3 regions of the Limosilactobacillus sp. genome follow, and region 3 is predicted to be linked to each of the others. Evidence: riboswitches for the same ligand, from Rfam matches in the RefSeq annotation. Region 3 holds a riboswitch; each other region holds the start of a gene.

Region 1 (5,812 bases), 850 kb from region 3:
AATAATAAATAGGAATAGATAGGCAGAATTGCAATCTTTTCTAATTTAACAAATTGCTTTTCAAAATTTTGACGAATTGACGGTAAATGATGTCAAAAGGGCTTAAACGATGATCGATGGTTTTTGTGGCAATTGGTCGAATTTTGACAAAAGCGGAAACGCTGCTAATAAATAACGATCGTGACGTCAACTTCTACCTAATTAATGAGAAATAAACGACGGGTGTCCATTTTGTGATCACTGCCGATTTCTCTTATGTTCTTTCCGCGGCGTGTATCGTCATCGAAGACGATCCGAAAATCGTATGCAAAATTACGGTAAAAAAATAGATCCCGTAACCGATTCTTGGGTTACGGGATCTATTTTTATGTCGGAGTCGCGCCCGAGCGAACTGGCTTTCGTAGCGATACTCGCAATGGTGGGTGTCCTCGTTGTAGATGCCGATTATAGGATGCGCCGGCTTTTTTCCACTGCAGAAGGCATCCAATAACGTTAAAATTTGATCTCTGTGTCATTTTTGTGTTTGCTCTGGACCACATTAGGCATTAATCATATAAACAAAAAAGGGCAGGCAGTTAATGATCAGCCGAAGTGCTTGCCCCTGCCTTAACAACAAACCGATGCACCAGCCAGGTCAGCACCATTACCACCAGGATGGTCGGCACGGTGCTGCCACAGGGCAGGTTAAGGTTGATCAGGATCCGGTAGAGGATAAAGCCAACCGCCCAGAGCAGCAGGTTTGGCCAGGAAAATTCTTGGTGCCGATGATCCGCGTGGACAAGAAAGTAATCGGTCAGCTGAACTGCGATCATTGGGGCGAAGACAGAACCAATCAAATAGAGAAAGTTGGAAAAATTATCCATCGGCAGGGTAATTGCGCCGATCACTCCGATGATGGTAGCGACAATAGCAGTTAGGGTGCCCGACCAACTGCTAAAAATCGCCTTGGCGGAAATCCCTGCGGAGTAGGCATCCATGAAGGTGGTAGTGACGGTTGAGAAGACGACGATGATTAAGCCGGCGCTTCCCAGCCCAGCCCGCAGAATAATGGTGGCGATGTTGGTATCCTTGGTTAGCAGGGCCGCGCCAAGGCCAATAAAGGCCATCCAGCAAGAAGTAAGGCCGTAGACAATGGCGCTGACTGCACTGGCGCCAACCGGTTGCTGAGCGGCGGAGGTGTAGTCACTGATCAGCGGGAGCCAGGAAAGGGGCATCGCAATAACCAATTCCATTCCCTGGGCCCATGAAAGCTGACCGCCAGCCGGCAAGACCTGATGATGGGTGAAGATAACGCCACATAGGATGGCCGTCAAAATGACCAGGACCGTAATGGCGACGATGTTAAAGCCTCGCAGGTGCCGAATCCCGATCCGCAACCAGAGAATAATCAGGAGCCCGATTAAAAGTGCCCAGAGCCACTGGCCAAAGTGCCAAATGCCGTTCGCGGCGACGGCACCATCGTAGATCATGATTCCAGTCCAACCGACCAACTGGAGAACATTGAGCAGGGCAAAGAGGTAGGCGCCGTGTCGACCAAACGATAGCTTGGTGGCATTCATGGCGCTGAGCCGTTGCTGCCCACCAATCACGCCCGACAAGAAGAGCAGGAGGCAACCGATCAAATGACCAATCAGGATTACTAAGAGTCCCTGCCACATGCCGAGCGGGGCGAGGTAGGTTCCGGTTAGAATTTCCGCAATCGAAATTCCGGCACCGCACCAGATTAGTCCATTCTCTGTTAAACTTGTTCTTCTTTCCACAGTAAGCACCGTCCTTCTAATATTGTGCTCGGACAGTGTCCCCAAGAAAAAACGACCAGGGAAATTCGCCTGGTCGCCACTTTTGATCCCTTCGCTGGCATTATCCGAATCAGGTTCAATGGGTCGAGACGCGCAGTCTCCTCTCAGCCTGTTTGCAAGCTCCCCGTTATTTATTTCACTTTTAACATAGCAGATCTAAGTAATTTGTCAACCACAGTTAGTCATTGAGATGTTAGCAGCAATTTACTTTAACTAAATTCAAAACTAAAACAATAAAAAAGAACAGCCAAAACTTGAAAAATCGCGCTAAATCAACGAAAATAATGATAAATACACCAGAAAAGTAAAGGATAACATTTATGACTAATGATCCAAGCTTAAATAAAATTCATATCGTTTTCAACGGCCAAGAAACACCACCGATGAAGGTGAGCCAGCTCTTTGATGCCCACCGCTTTAACCGTTTAACTGCGGTCACGGGAGCAGTGACGGCCGATTTCATCAACGATTACCTGAGCAAATTCATTCAAGTCGAGATCGCTCTGAAAACGCCAGTAACTGCTGATGCTAATACTGCTGAGGACGAGATCACCAAAGAAGCGTTAGCCAACGCTCTCTTAGCAATGGCCAATAAGCAGCCGGCTAAGCTTTTCGAAGGCTTGACTAGTGCCAACCAGGCAAACGTGCTGAATGGCCTGTTTAGCGTTGAAATCTCACCGGCGCAGGCCTTGCATTCCCAATTCTACCTGCTCAGCAATTCGGAAACGCACGATACGCGGGTAATCCTCGGGAGCATCAATCTTGATCAGAAAGACTTTGATAAGGGCCAAAATCGCTTTGAGGAAATTCTGGTCTTTGATAGCGATATTCGGCTGTTCCAAAACCTTAGCGAACATTTTAAGAAGGATATTAAACCCGTTCTGCGGCCATATTTCACGGCTAACCTCCTGAAGGCCGCGCAAGCACAGCTGGACGAGGGGGCCAAGGACAAGCAGACCACCACCGGCAATCAGGTGGTGATCCTTGATAACGAGACAACTGATCAGATTGCCGCGGCGGACATGACCGACATCATCAGTCACGACGTTCAACAGCTCTTGGATAAGAAACTGATTCCAGAAGCGACCACGCTTGCGATGCGTGAGGTGACAACCAACCGTTCGCAGACAAAGGAAGCAATTGAGCGGGACGTCAAGCAGCATGACACGATCTACACCCTGCAGAAGGGGTCGGTTTCACCACGGGCAGCCAAGCCAAAGATCAAGACTCGTGAAAAAATCTACCAGCAGGTTCAGCAGGCCCTGATCAGTGGCATGACGCCACAGCAGCGCAAGGCTGAAAAGAAATACACGACCTTCCTTTACGATCGACCAATGGAGCGGAACCTATTGGCCAATAATAGTGGCCTTTACGTGCCGAACGATGCCGGAACCCACCCAATTCCCTTTGGCAAGCTAGCAACAATCAGCCAGATTCGCGATGGCCTGAAGAGCATCAATGCCGTCTTGGATGGCTACCGGAAGTACGTGGTAGACTACGACGACGATTACGGGAAACGATTCTACGAAGCAATCCTTTACGCCTTTACCGCACCCTTCCTGTGGGAAATTCGTCAGAAGGCCAGCCTGAACCCCGAGGACGGGAATGATGTGCCGAACTTCCTGGTGTTGGGAGCAACGGCCGGTTCCGGGAAGTCAACACTTTTGCGGATCATTAATCAGCTGACTTGGAACACCGACCGCTCACTGATCGACTTTGGGACGATTTACCCAAGTGATACCGCCCAAAAGAAAACCAAGACGGTCGAAGCTATTGAGCACTACATGAAGCAGGGAAGCTCCTATCCGGTTCTGCTGGATGAGATTGAACCGTACTTCTTCCAGCAGGATCAGTACAGTCGGCACCTGGTAGTGGATACGATGAACGAGTTGATCAACAATCCCCACCCAATCGCACCCTTAATTGGGACGACCAACTACGATTCCGGATTTACGATGCTTCGTGAAACCGCACGACGAACCTACTACCTGCAGATGGATAAGGTGATCGACGACCGGCAAAAGGGCGAGGCTAACAAGTACATCTACAACGTTCGCCAGACCCTCAACAACACGCTCTTCAAGGACTTCGTAATGCGGATGGCTAACCTGCTTGAGGACGATGAGACCCCATGGCGGGACTTCAACACCGCTAACGGCCAGCTTGACTTCCTGTCAAACACCCGGCAGATCTTCCGGGACTACTACAAGATGGCCGGAATGGAAGTGCCAGCCTACTTTGCGGATCAGATCTGCGATGACTTCCAGGAGAGCTCCCGGAATAGCTGGGCGAAATTGTATGTCACCCAGGCCGACGACTTCAAGTATCGCGAGGCCGACGACAGTCTCTTGTTTGACATCTCCAAGCTCAATACCTTTAACGGTTTCTCGGCCGATAGCATCGAGAAGTACCGGAACGCCCTGCCGATCGAACTCTGCGTCGACGGCATTAACGGTAAGCGGGGGAAGTTCGTGGAGATCAAGGCCCCGGACTTCTTCAAGTGGATTGGAGAGCGCAACCCATATGCTAAGAATTCCGAGACGAGCTCTGAAACATCATCCCCAGAGACAAATGATGACCAACAAACTGTCTCGCAAGAAGAAAAGCCAGTTAAAAAGAAGGGCTTTTGGGCCCGGTTATTCGGTTAAGGCCAAAACGTGGCAAAGCAATTATCCGCTTTGTCACGTTTTGTTTTAAATTTAATTGATTTTATTCACCAACCGGGCGAACTTGCGCGATAATAATGATAGACGAAATGGTGAAAAGAGCTGATTAGATGCAACGTCTCCATAAAATTGGCAAATTTATTGGCTACGGGCTGGGGGGATTATGCCTCGTCCTCGTGTTAACCCAGGCCTTCCTTCTGCGGGGGACTGCCGGGCAGACACTCAATTCGCATGCCTATCGGGATGATACTCATTATTCCCGGGTACCAACGCTGCTCATCCCCGGCTGGGGTGGCAACACGGTTACCTACAACCGGCTGATTAAGACCTATCAGCGGCAAAACGTCGCCCAGAAAGTGATGACCGTTTGGGTTTCACCGCGTAATCACATCCGGGTCAGCGGGAGTTGGCACGGGCAAAAGAACGCCCTGATCCAGGTGCTGTTTGACTGGAACTATAGCGGAACATACCATCCCCAGGTTACCCAGCTGCGTCACGTCCTAATTTATTTGCGGACCCACTACGGAATTAAGCGGACCAACGTCATTGCCCATTCGTATGGCGGGACCGAATTCATCCACGCTTACATGGGTTCCAAGTGGCTTCAGCACCACCTCCAGCTGCACAAACTGGTCTTCCTCGGGGTTCCGGTGGAGGAAAGTCTGCCGGAGCGGCTGTCCTACCACTACCCGCTCATTCACCATTCCAAAGATCAGAACTTCCAGCGGCTTTACCACCAGATGAAGAATTGGCAGGTCAACTATCCGGTGATTATCTATAACCTGATGGGCACAAAGGAGGGGAGCCGGGTTACGGATGGTTCCGTTCCCCATATCCAGTCGGAGATGCTGAAGGCACTGATCCAGTCACACCCAACAATTGAATACCACCAGAAAAACTACCGGAACACGTCCCACACGCAGCTGCACGATCGACCCCTGATCCTGCGGCAGATCCGGCAGATTCTCTGGGGAAAGGAGCAGTAGGTATGCAAAAAGAACACGGTCAGGTGACCGGCTTAATCTGGCGCGGTCCGGATGACCTGGCGACTTACCAGTTACTCAAGAACTATGCCGATCAGCATCAACTGACGGTCCCAGCGGCAGCAAAACAGCTGCTCGCCGAAGCCCTGCGGAAGCATTAGGTAAAATTTATCAAGTGTAAACATTTTACTTTAGGAGCCCTTCTTACTAAAATATAGTCATAATTTTAAAACGCGAAAGAGGGACTTTTAGCGATGAAGCAAATTGTTGATCAGTATTTTGATGGGGAGCGACCACTCTTTGGGGCGCACGACCTCCAATTGATTCGAACGACCTTTGGAGAAGGGGAGCCCCCGTTGAAGAA
Region 2 (5,812 bases), 790 kb from region 3:
CTAGTACTGAGGCCCAGCACGAACAGGTCCCCCTTCTTTAGCTTGGCCTGATCGAGCAGTTCGGTAAGCCCCTGCTTGGTTTGTTGCTTAATTTGTGCCAAATCTACCATTCGTTAATCACGTCCTCCCGCTGTCGCAGCAATTTAATCAAATTCTCATTTGGTGTTAATTTCATTCTAGCACGACCGGGAAAAGTCGTCAGCAATTTACTTTCGATGAGAGCGCTTAAAGTTTAATCATTCGGTTTTTGCCGGAGTATTTCCGTGACGTAAAGGTCGGATCAGCGTCTTTTAACCACTAATACGGTATAATATAGAAACAGGAAAAACGATGGAGTGAGAAATTTGGAAGCAGATAAGTACTTAAAATTGATTCAAGAGGAGCTGACCAGGCTCCCCGACTACGTCAATGAATATTACCTTGGCACCAATCATGCCGTCACAACGACTTACCAGTACCTGACGGAGATCCGGCGCTTTTTCGACTGGCTGCGGGTCAGTGGCTTGGTCAAGGCCAAGGATAACCGGGCAATTCAAACGGCTGATTTGGCCAAGCTGCGTCGTGGTGATATCATGCTCTACATTGATCACCTCAGGCACAGCACCAATGCCCAGGGGCACCTCAATTCGCCGACCTCAATCAACCGGTCAATTAACGCTCTGCGTTCGCTGTTCAAATTCTTGACGGTCACCGCCGACGTCAAGGACGGTGAGCCATACTTTTACCGCAACGTCATGTTGAAGATCGACTCGCTCAACGATACCAAGACCCTGAACTACCGGGCCCACAACCTTGCCTCCCACATGTACCGGGGACAGATGAAGTTCGACTTCATTAACTTCATCGAAAACGAATATCCTCAGAAGTGTGATAAGCGTGCCCGTCCCGCCTTCATGCGCAACAAGGAGCGTGACATCGCCATCATCACTCTGATTCTGGGCACCGGCGTTCGGGTTTCGGAGGCCGCCAACGTCAACCTGGCCGACCTCAACCTCAAGCAAAAGCTGCTCGACGTCACTCGGAAAGGTGGGCAGCGGGATGCCGTCCCAATTGCTCCCTGGGCCCTGCCCTACATCCAGGCCTACCTGGCAATTCGCGCCCAGCGTTACCACGCCTTGAAGAAGGATACGGCCTGTTTCTTAACGGTCTACCATGGTGAAACGCGCCGGATGACGGCCAACTCGATTGAGCGAATGGTTAAGAAGTATTCCACGGCCTTTGGGCATCCGCTGACCCCCCACAAGCTTCGTCACACCCTGGCCTCGGAACTCTACAACGTCACCAAGGACCAGGTGTTGGTCGCCCAGCAATTAGGACAGAAGGGCACTTCGGCAACCGACCTCTATACCCACGTCGACCAAAAGCAGCAGCGCGCTGCCCTGGAAGAAATCAGCGAACATCCAGAAAAGTAAAAAAGAGGCTGAGAATTAACTCAGCCTCTTTGCTGTTATGTAGCTATAAATGCAACAGCGCGGTAGATGCCTAGCCAGCCTCGCGGGGGTGGGAAGACGAACTCGCAAGCGAGTTCTGTCCCACCGCCTTTTTGATTATAGAAATTGTTCATCCAATTCTTGATTCAGCAATGAGCGATAGCGCTGCAGGCGCTGGACCCGATCGATCACCTGTTGATCGAGCTGGGCGCGGCGGTGCGGTCCCCAGGAATCCGCCAGCTGCAATTTGCCACGGCTATCGAAACGGTAGCCACCCCACATGTGCTGACTGATCGGTGCCATCAAAAGCGAGTCGACCACCCGCAGGAGGCCAATCGTGTGCTGGTCATCAAGGTAGCCAAGCGCCACGACGTCCCGGGGGTCAATGTAGTTAAAGATCTGACAGCGCAGGTCCAGGGCTATCTGGCGCTGAGAATCGCCAAGCAGCCAGTAGAGATTGGGGCCTTCATAGAGCCAGGCCCCCGCCACCTGGTCGGGTGCAGCACAGTTTGCCAGGGCAAATTGGCCGTTGATCGAGCCGAGGGAATGACCATAGACATAAAAGCGGCAGGTGGGGTGCTGGTGGAGCAGCTTATTAAATTGTTGGGCGGCGGTCCACATCTCCTGGGGGATGGTCGGCACCTGATTCAAAATGGCCCCGCCAATCGGCAGGTTTACCCGCAGCCATTCGTTCGTCCAGGTGGTCGGGTCACCCTTGCGAATCCCGGACGAGCCACGCAGAAGGACGGTGACTTCATGGGGACCACTAATGACCACGGTGGCGCGAAAGCCATTCTCCGTCTGTATCAGTTGGCCGACCTGGCCAATGATGAGCCCATCCACTTGGACCGTTTCTCCCACCTGCCAGTCATGGTATTCGAGCTGGGCCAGTTGAACCCGCTGCTGATCCGTCAGTTTATCATTGATCATTGGTCATCCCTCCCTTATCTCTATTATCGACGATCCACCCAACTAGTGCAATCCCGTTGACATTCCCCGCTGCGGGTGTTGTATAATTTTGGGTAACACAAAATTTAAGGGAGCGTGGAGTGAATGCTATACAATGCAGCTTTGGTCTTGGAGGGTGGCGCCTTTCGTGGTCAGTACACGGCTGGGGTCGTGGATACTTTTTTAGCCCACCACATCGAGTTTGACAACGTCATCGGCGTTTCGGCCGGATCGCTGTGCGGGGCGAACTTTGTCTCCAAGCAGTACGGCCGGGCAGCGATGATCAACATCAATCATCGCCACGATCGCGACTACATTTCATTCTCGCACCTCCTTCACCGCCAAACGATCATCAACCTCGACTACCTATTCGAGGATCATGGTTGGCGCTGGGAAAACTTTAACGAACGGGCCTACGAGCGTTCGGCTTCTAACTTTACCGCCGTTGCCACCAGCATGGTCACCGGCAAGGCCGTCAAGCTTTACCAACCCGGTCGGCGAAGACCTCACCCGGGCCCTCAAGGCTTCTTCGTCGATGCCGATCATCGCGAAGCCGCAGCGGACGAGCAAGGGCCTGTGCCTGGACGGCGGGGTGGCTGACTCCATTCCTTACGACCTGGCCCAGCAGCAGGGCTACGATAAGATCGTGGTCATCCGGACCCGGGACATCACCTACCGTAAGGAGCCAACCAGCCGCACCCTTGCCAGCCTTTACGAGCGTTACTACGGCCGGGACTACCCACTCTTCGTCCGAGCCGCCATTAATCGGCCAACCGTCTACAATCAACAGGTCGAGGAAATCAACCGACTGACCAGGGAGAAAAAGCTCTTCACCATCGCTCCCCAACAGCCAGTCAGGGTTAGCCGGATTGAGGGAAACGTTAAAAAATTACGTCAGCTGTACGAAACCGGCCAGCACGAGGCCGGCATGATCCTGCCGCAAATGATTAAATACTTGGAGCGGTAACCTTTTCCCGCGAAAAGTGCTATACTGAATGATAGTTAGAAAATAAATAAACATTTTGCATTAGGAGTGTCCGTCTGCCGGACTGAGATGCGCTCAAAAGCGTGGATCCTATGAACCTGTCAAGCCAGTACTTGCGGAGGGAAATGCGGACGAAAGAAATAATCCCCATCAGACCAACGTAAGTCTGGTGGGGATTTTCTAATAATGTGCCCAAAGTGTGCCCGGAAGGAGTGAATATTTTGAATTGTAATAATTTGCCATACGCATTAATTGATCGTTTACGGCAAGCCAATCCAGTCGTCCTGACGGTGGCCAACAGCGTCACCATTGATAAGGTGGCAGACGGGCTGAGTGCAATCGGCGCTTCACCAATCATGTCCAAGGAGCCTGCCGAGGCCGCGGCAATGGTCCAACTGGCCAACGCGATTACCATCAACCTCGGAACGATTACCGAAGCCCAGCTGAAACAAATTCGGGCGGTTCTGGACGCCAACGCCAACCGGCTGCCCGTTGTCCTCGACCCGGTCGCCGTCGGCAGCGTTCCCTATCGTCTTAAAATTGCCCACCAGCTTTTGGCGGACTACCACTTTACGGTCATCCGGGGAAACGCGGGTGAAATTGCGGCCTTGACCGGGGCCAAATGGCAAGCCCACGGCATCGACGCCGGTCAGGGCAGCATGGACCTAGCCACCATCGCCCAACAGTGTGCCCACCAGTACCACTCCCTCGTTGCGCTGTCCGGGCCCACCGACTTCGTCACCGACGGCCAGGACGTCTTTACCAACCCGCTGGGTGATCAATATTTGGCACTGAACGTTGGCAGCGGGGACATGCTGTCCAGTACCCTGGCGGCCTACCTAGCGCTAGGAGAAGCGCCGCTGCCAACGTGCAGTCTCGCCTGCCAGACCTTTGCCTTTGCTGGCGTTCAGGCGGCAAGGGATGTCCGGGGGCTCGGGCAGTGGCAAAGTCGGTTTTTCGATGAATTATGTCAGCTCACCAGCACAAGCGTGCAAGAGGGCGTCGTAGAAAGGATGAATAAAAACAATGACTAATGATTTTCCACAAGCTTTGACAATTGCCGGTACCGATAGCGGCGGTGGCGCCGGGATCGCGGCCGATTTCAAAACAATGCAGATGCGCCATGTCTTCGCAACCATGGTGGTGGTAGCCGTGACCGCGCAAAATACGCTCGGCGTCCAGGATGCCTTCCCGATGCCGCCGAAAATGATCGACGAACAGTTTGCCTCCCTGGCGGCCGACCTGAACATCCGGGCCTGCAAGACGGGAATGCTGGCCGACGTCCCGCGGGTCAAGGCGGTGGTGGCCAATCTGAAGAAGTACGATTTTGGGCCCCTGACCGTTGATCCGGTCATGATTGCCAAGGGCGGGGCTAAGCTGCTCAGCGATGACGCCATCGCGGTCGTCCGGGATGAGCTCCTGCCGCTCGCCGACCTGGTTACGCCCAACCTGCCGGAAGCCGAGGAGCTGACGGGGATGAAGATCGAGACGGAAGATGAAATGGTCACTGCCGGCAAGAAGCTCCAGTCCCTGGGCGCCAAGAACGTCCTCGTCAAGGGTGGTCACTTCCACGATGCCAACGCCGCCAACGACTTTGTTCTCCTCGAAAACGGTGAAAACTTCTGGATGACCTCGCCGCGGGTTGCCACCCATAACACTCACGGAACTGGGGACACCATTTCCGCCTGCATCACCGCCGAGCTGGCTAAGGGCCACACGATGGAGGAAGCCATTCGGACCGGAAAGGCTTATGTCGAGGCCACCATTCGCGATGGTATCAATGTCGGCCACGGTCACGGTCCGCTGAACCACTGGGCGCAGATCAAGGAGGACTAATCATGCAATTCAAGCCAACAATGCTGCGGGCCTACCTGGTCGGCGGAACCCAGGACACCCACAACGATTCACAGGAATTCCTACAGAAGGTTGAGCTGGCCATGCAGGCAGGAATTACAGCCTTCCAGTACCGCGAAAAGGGGGCTTCACGGCTTAGCAACTCGGAAAAATTACAGATGGCCCAGCAACTGCGTGAGCTGACCCGCCACTACCAAATTCCCTACTTCATCGATGACGACGAGGAGCTGGCACTGCAGGTGGGAGCGGATGGGGTCCACGTCGGTCAAAAGGACCAGCGGATTGAAACCGTCATCCAGCGAGCGGCGGGTCAGCTGATGATCGGCTACTCCTGCAACACCTTGCCCGAAATTGCCAAGGCCAACCAGCTGACCGCTGTTGATTATATCGGTGCCGGCCCGGTCTTCCCAACCAGTTCCAAGGACGATGCCGACCCGGCACTGGGCTGCAACAAACTTCGGCAACTGGTCCAGGCCAGTCACCACCCGATCGTTGCGATTGGCGGCCTGAGTGCCGCTAATCTGGCCGCCACCGCCCATACCGGTGTGGCGGGCGGTTCCGTGATTTCAATGGTCTTGCAGAGTTCTGACATTCC
Region 3 (5,812 bases):
GATCAGGGCCAGGACAATGATGACCACGTTGGTGTAGAGGTGGGTGGTGAAGGTCACCTCGAGGGCGATGATCACCGCGAGAAAGAGTTTCAAGCTTGGATTCATGGTTATTCACCTCCCAGGTAGGTCAGGCGCTGGTCAGCCAGGTGCAGGTGGTAGTCAACCAGGCGGTCGAGTCCGGCCAGCTGGTGACTGATGATGACGATTGTTTGTGGCAGGGCCCGCTGGCAACGCTTGATCAGGTCAATCACGACCGCAAGCGATTTTCGATCAAGCCCGGCGAAGGGTTCGTCCAGGAGCAGAACCGGGTGGCCGATCATCAGCATTACCAGGAGCTGAAGCTTTTTGCGCTGGCCCCCGCTGAGGGAGTAGACGACCCGGTTTTCCATTCCCGCCAGGCCAAAATCTTCCAGGATCGCTTGCAGGTGGTCATTGGTTAGGACCGGCTGCCGCTGGTGCTTGGCGCTGAGATCCAGTTCTTCAGCCACCGTGACGTTGAGGAACTGGTCGTTGGCCTGCTGAAAGACCATCCCAACCTGCTGGTGATATTTCCCGGGTGATAATTTGGCAATATCGGTTTCCCGGTAGGAAATGTTTCCCCGATAAGAGATCAGGCGGGTCAGGGCCTTGAAGAGGGTCGACTTGCCCACCCCGTTGGCTCCGGTCAGCAGGGTAATCTTGTTTTCGACGATCGGCAGGCTGGCGTCCTTGATCAGTCGGCTGTCACCCCGTTCGATAGTCAAACCGTCCAGTCGCATAATCGCCGGTGTCGTAGAATCGGGAACGGCCGTGTGCAGCGGTTCCTGGCTGGCGTTGTCGGCCTGGGCAATCAAGGCCCGTCCCTGGTCGGGGCTGATCAATTGAACCTGGTGGTCGTTAAAGCGGTAGACCCGCGGATCCAATCTGGAATAACCATGGCAGTCGTGGTCGGTGACGATCAGGGTGTGGCCGGAATGCTTCTGCCATTTGGCTAGCTGGGCGATCAAAAAACGGCGGTTGGCCTCGTCGATGCTGGCGAAGGGTTCGTCCAGCAGGAGGATTTCCGGGCGCATGACCAGAACCACGGCCAGGGCAACCCGTTGCTGCTGGCCACCGGACAGGGTCGCAATTTTGCGGTCGAGGAAATCCGTCACCTGGCAAAACGCGGCCGCCTGCTGGATTCGTTCCGCCATCTTTTCTGCGGGAACCTGGCAGTTCTCAAGGGTGAATTCCATCTCGTGTTGGGGCGTGTCCATGGCAAACTGCATGGCCGGATCCTGAAAGAGCATTCCGATCCGGGGACGGTGGCCGCTATCCGTGGGGACAACGACCCGCCCGCTGGTTACTTCGCCCCCGTATTTCGGCAACAGGCCGGCAATGATTTTCAAGAGGGTCGACTTACCGCAGCCGGAGGGACCGACGACGAGCGCGCTCTGGCCCAGCGGAAATTCAACATCAACCTGGTCAAGGATTGGCTGCTGGTGTTCAAAACGAAAGGTCAGCCGGTCGGTTTGAATAGCGTTCATTGGCTTACTCCTTAATGACGTGGGCCCGGTTGAGCATGTTGATGATCAGCTTGTTGAGGACGCCACTGAAGAAGAAGATCGACAGGAAGCGTACCACAAACATCACAATCAGCATGTGGCCGGCGAAGTGGCTGTAGCCGTTCCGGAACCAGTCCCAGCCGAAGGTGATCAGGGTCGTCGAAAGCGAAACCGTCAGGACGGTCAGCCAGTTATAAAGCTTGTAGAGGGTGACGGTAAAGCCCAGTTCGGTGGCGACCCCTTGGACGGCCCCGGAGATCAGGTTGGAAGCTCCCCACTGGTCACCGAGAAACATTTCGACGGCCGCTCCGAGAAACTCGCCAAGAAAGGACGAGCCGGGCAGGCGGAACATGAAACCGGCGAGGGGACCGGCCATGCACCAGATTCCCATGGTGATGTCGTTAGCCATCGGGCCGTAGCCGATTGGCGTCAGCAGCAATGTCAGCCCGTTGTAGACGAAGCTGGCCGCGTAGTAGATGACCCCGAAGATGATCCCGATCAGGGCCAGCAGAATGATATCGCGTAGGTGAAAACTTCTTTTGTGCATCAGAAAGACTCCTTAAAGTGAGATTTAGATTAAGGCGGTCAACGGGTAAGAAAAAGGCCCCACAATGCAGTCATTGTGGGGCAGAATTGTTTCTCTTATTATTTACCGAATCTCCCTCCGCTGGTATTGTCCAGTTCAGGTTCAATGGGTATTATCTCAGCCATCCGGCACCCCAGACATCGTATTAATCTCACTACTTATGATACATAACTTGGGGATAAAGTTCAAATTAGAGAAAGAGGTGCAGGACTGGGTGACAGCGTCTATAATAGTTGGTGTCAATAAATTTGTGAGGTTGTAGAATGTCTGGATTAACTTTTTTTGCTTTATTGGTTGTTGTCGGCATCTGTGCCGGGATCACGAGCGCGGCCGCGGGACTAGCATCGTTAATATCATACCCCTCGCTGCTGGCGTTGGGCTTGCCACCGGTGATTGCAAACGTGACCAGTAGCTATTCGACGGTGGCCAGTGGGTACAGCTCGGTCTTCGCCTCGGCCCGGGAGCTCCGTCACAACCGCAAGCAGATGTGGCTGATGATCCCGGTCGTTCTGGTAGGGTCAATGATCGGGGCCGTTCTCCTCTTCACCCTGCCGAGCAAGTACTTTAAGGAACTGGTACCCTTCTGTATCGGGGCCGCGGGGATCGTCCTGCTCTTTCCCCACCGGCCACGCCAGGCTCGCCCCGAACTGGTTCAAAACAGTCGGGCATTCGGTCGGTCCCGCCTGCACCGGGCGCTGGCCTGGGTCGGGATCTTTTTGGTCGGCCTCTACGCCGGCTACTTTAACTCGGGTGCCGGAGTGATGATGCTGACGCTCTTGACCGTTGTCAACAGTCAGCAGTCCTTTGCCATCAATAACGCCCTGAAGAACGTGACCATGACGGCCACCAACACGATGGCCGCCATCATCTTCTTCTTGGAGGCGGGAATCCACTGGAACTACGTGATCCCGCTTTTCCTGGGAAACATCCTCGGCGGAATCCTCGGGCCGATCATTGTCCGGCACCTCCCCGGCCGTTTGATGCAAATCATCGTTGGGATCGGGGCCTTGGTGCTGGCCGTCTCCCTGGTAATTAGAAACATGATGTGAGGAATGCCAATGCCAAGTCGAACCTTTACCAACCTCAAGGACGCTAAAAAGCAGCGGATTCGGACCGCCCTATTAAATGAATTCAGCCAGCACAGCCTGGCGACGGCCGAGGTGGCCCGGATCATCAAGGATGCCCAGATTTCGCGCGGCGCCTTCTATAAGTATTTTGCGGATCTGACGGATGCCTACCTCTACCTCCTGCAAGAAGTCCTGGTGGCGATTCACGTTCCCCTGGGCCAGGCGGGGCAGCACTTTGCCGCGCTGGACTACTACCAAATGGTCGCTGAGTTCGTCGACCGGGTTCACCAGGGACCCTACTACCAATTTGTTCGTAACCATTTCCTGACCAACGAGGGGATGCTGCCGCAGGAAAACGGGACGCAGCTGGAGCCGCAGACCGACACGCAATGGGCGGTGATGACCCTGTGCCACGCCACCATCAAGGAATGCCTGCTGGTGCCGGACGACCGCGACCAAGCCTTGGCGCGGCTCAAGAGAATGCTGGAGAAGATTACGGAATAACAAAAGGGATGAAGTCATTGGCGGCTTCATCCCTTTTGGTTAGAAGTGTTTATTTTTGTGGACTAGTGTTCCTTGAACAGGTTGGTCAGCAGGTCCATGAAGACGTTTAAGTAACGTTCCTTATCCACGTTGATGGCAACCTTAACGTTTGGATTTGGATCGTTCAACTTGGCGTTGTCACCAATGATCCGTGCGTAGTAAGGACCTTCCTCGTAGACACACTTAACGAAGAGGCTCAGCGTGGTAACGAAGGATGGGTCGATCCCGACACCAACGGCCAGTGGATCGTGAATGGCACAACCGTTCTTGTCGATGTCGAGGTTGTAGTAGGCGTCGATGTAGAAGTCGGTGATGTCGGCGTAGGCCTTCCCAGCCTTGGTGCCGAGTTCACGCCACTTAGCGGTTTCCTTCTTGGTCAGCAGGGTCCGCAGAGTAACGTCCAGGCCCACCATCGTCAGTGGCAGGTCGGAGGTCAGGACTTCGTTGCAGGCCTTTGGATCCTGGTGGATGTTGGCTTCGGCAACGGGGCTGACGTTCCCTTCAACGGTCAGGGCACCACCCATGAAGGTGACGTTGCCGATCAGGTGGGCAATTTCAGGATCCTTCTTGAGGGCAGCGGCCAGGGTTGTCATCGGACCAGTTGGGATGATGATCAGGTCCTTGCCGTACTTGTGGGCGGCGTCAATGTAGAAGTCCACGCCGGACTCTTCTTCTACGCTGCGTTGTGGGTCTGGCAGTTCGACTTCACCGATCCCGTTGTTACCGTGGATGTCCAGTGAAACTTGTTCTGGATCGAAGTGGTCGGTCGTGCAGGAGTGGTCGGCACCGTTGTAAACCGGAACCTCAGGATGACCCAACAGTTCCAGAAGCTTCAGGCTGTTTTGGGCACAGATGTCACGCCGATTGTTACCAAATGCACTAACGATCCCAATCAAGTCGACCTCAGGGGCAGCCAGGGCGTAGGCAATTGCCAAAGCGTCGTCAACACCGGTATCCAGGTCAAGAATCATTTTCTTTTTAGCCATATTTAGTCCCTCCAAAGAATAAGAAAAGTTTATTTACACTTTTAATGATAGATTAGTTTTTCGGTAAACACAATAGGTAAAACGTTAAAATTGGTAGCGCTTCAAAAATAATTTAATTATTTTGCGAGATGTTATAATAGTTTAACAAAGTTTTGAAGAAAGAAGGCCGTGTTTGATGACGGAATCACAATATGATGTAACTATTATTGGTGGGGGCCCCGCCGGGATGTTTGCTGCATTCTACTGCGGGCTGCACGAGCTGCACGCCCAGCTGATTGAAAGCCTGCCCCAGCTTGGGGGCCAGGTGGCTGCCCTTTACCCGGAAAAACAGATCTGGGACGTAGCCGGCTTGCCGGGCGTTACGGGCCAGGAGCTCGTTGACCACCTCAAGGACCAGCTGAAGATTGCTCCCGTAGACCAGTTTGTCAACGAGACGGTCGACGACGTGGTCAAGGAGGACGACGGGACCTTTACGATTAAGTCCGCTGACCGTACCTCACATTCCAAGGCCGTGATCATCGCCCTGGGGAATGGTGCCTTCACTCCCCGGCCACTGGCTTTGGATGGCGCTAAAGAGTTGGAAGGGCACCAGTTACACTACTTTGTCACCCACAAGGCTGATTTTGCCGGGCAGCGGGTGGCCGTTTTTGGTGGCGGCGATTCTGCCATTGACATTGCGCTGATGCTGGAGCCGCTTGCTAAGGAGGTTTACCTGGTTCACCGGCGCAACCAGTTCCGGGGGTTGGAGCACACGGTGACGCGCCTGAAGCAGTCTTCAGTTCAAGTGATGACGCCCTACCTGCCGAAGAGCCTGCAAACAACGGCTGAAGGGGCGGTGACGATCGGGCTGAAGAAGATGCGCAGCGACGAGGAGACGACTCTGACGGTGGACCAAATGGTGGTCAACTACGGCTTCACCTCGAATAACGCGGCCCTGTCGAAGTGGTCGCTGGACCTGGCCAGTGAGCGCCGTCTCCTAAAGGTGGATTCAACGATGCAGACCAGTGTGCCCGGCGTCTACGCCATCGGTGACGGGGTGACCTATCCCGGCAAGGCGGCCCTGATTGCGACCGCCTTTGGTGAGGCACCGACCGCGGTGACCGCCCT

What was found. A riboswitch is a leader RNA that binds a small molecule or an ion and turns the genes downstream of it on or off. The one in region 3 is predicted to bind thiamine pyrophosphate.
Region 1: another riboswitch for thiamine pyrophosphate. It lies ahead of cytX (putative hydroxymethylpyrimidine transporter CytX); the one in region 3 lies ahead of LKE23_RS05850 (ECF transporter S component).
Region 2: another riboswitch for thiamine pyrophosphate. It lies ahead of thiM (hydroxyethylthiazole kinase); the one in region 3 lies ahead of LKE23_RS05850 (ECF transporter S component).

The regions. Positions count from the first base shown of each region.
Region 1 covers NZ_JAKVPE010000001.1:394,809-400,620, forward strand. The annotation lists gene LKE23_RS01870 (helix-turn-helix domain-containing protein) at 1-12, shown strand, start outside; gene cytX (putative hydroxymethylpyrimidine transporter CytX) at 576-1,760, opposite strand; TPP riboswitch at 1,830-1,936, opposite strand; gene LKE23_RS01880 (ATP-binding protein) at 2,120-4,447, shown strand; gene LKE23_RS01885 (alpha/beta hydrolase) at 4,576-5,451, shown strand; gene LKE23_RS01890 (hypothetical protein) at 5,454-5,609, shown strand; gene LKE23_RS01895 (DUF3737 family protein) at 5,703-5,812, shown strand, end outside.
Region 2 covers NZ_JAKVPE010000001.1:460,785-466,596, forward strand. The annotation lists gene LKE23_RS02205 (TIGR01440 family protein) at 1-110, opposite strand, end outside; gene xerS (tyrosine recombinase XerS) at 345-1,412, shown strand; gene LKE23_RS02215 (hypothetical protein) at 1,548-2,360, opposite strand; partial or broken gene LKE23_RS02220 (patatin-like phospholipase family protein) at 2,484-3,345, shown strand; TPP riboswitch at 3,398-3,504, shown strand; gene thiM (hydroxyethylthiazole kinase) at 3,600-4,397, shown strand; gene thiD (bifunctional hydroxymethylpyrimidine kinase/phosphomethylpyrimidine kinase) at 4,390-5,199, shown strand; gene thiE (thiamine phosphate synthase) at 5,202-5,812, shown strand, end outside.
Region 3 covers NZ_JAKVPE010000001.1:1,248,793-1,254,604, reverse strand. The annotation lists gene LKE23_RS05860 (energy-coupling factor transporter transmembrane component T family protein) at 1-105, opposite strand, end outside; gene LKE23_RS05855 (ATP-binding cassette domain-containing protein) at 108-1,505, opposite strand; gene LKE23_RS05850 (ECF transporter S component) at 1,510-2,070, opposite strand; TPP riboswitch at 2,166-2,255, opposite strand; gene LKE23_RS05845 (sulfite exporter TauE/SafE family protein) at 2,373-3,158, shown strand; gene LKE23_RS05840 (TetR/AcrR family transcriptional regulator) at 3,168-3,680, shown strand; gene LKE23_RS05835 (nucleoside hydrolase) at 3,743-4,705, opposite strand; gene LKE23_RS05830 (NAD(P)/FAD-dependent oxidoreductase) at 4,881-5,812, shown strand, end outside.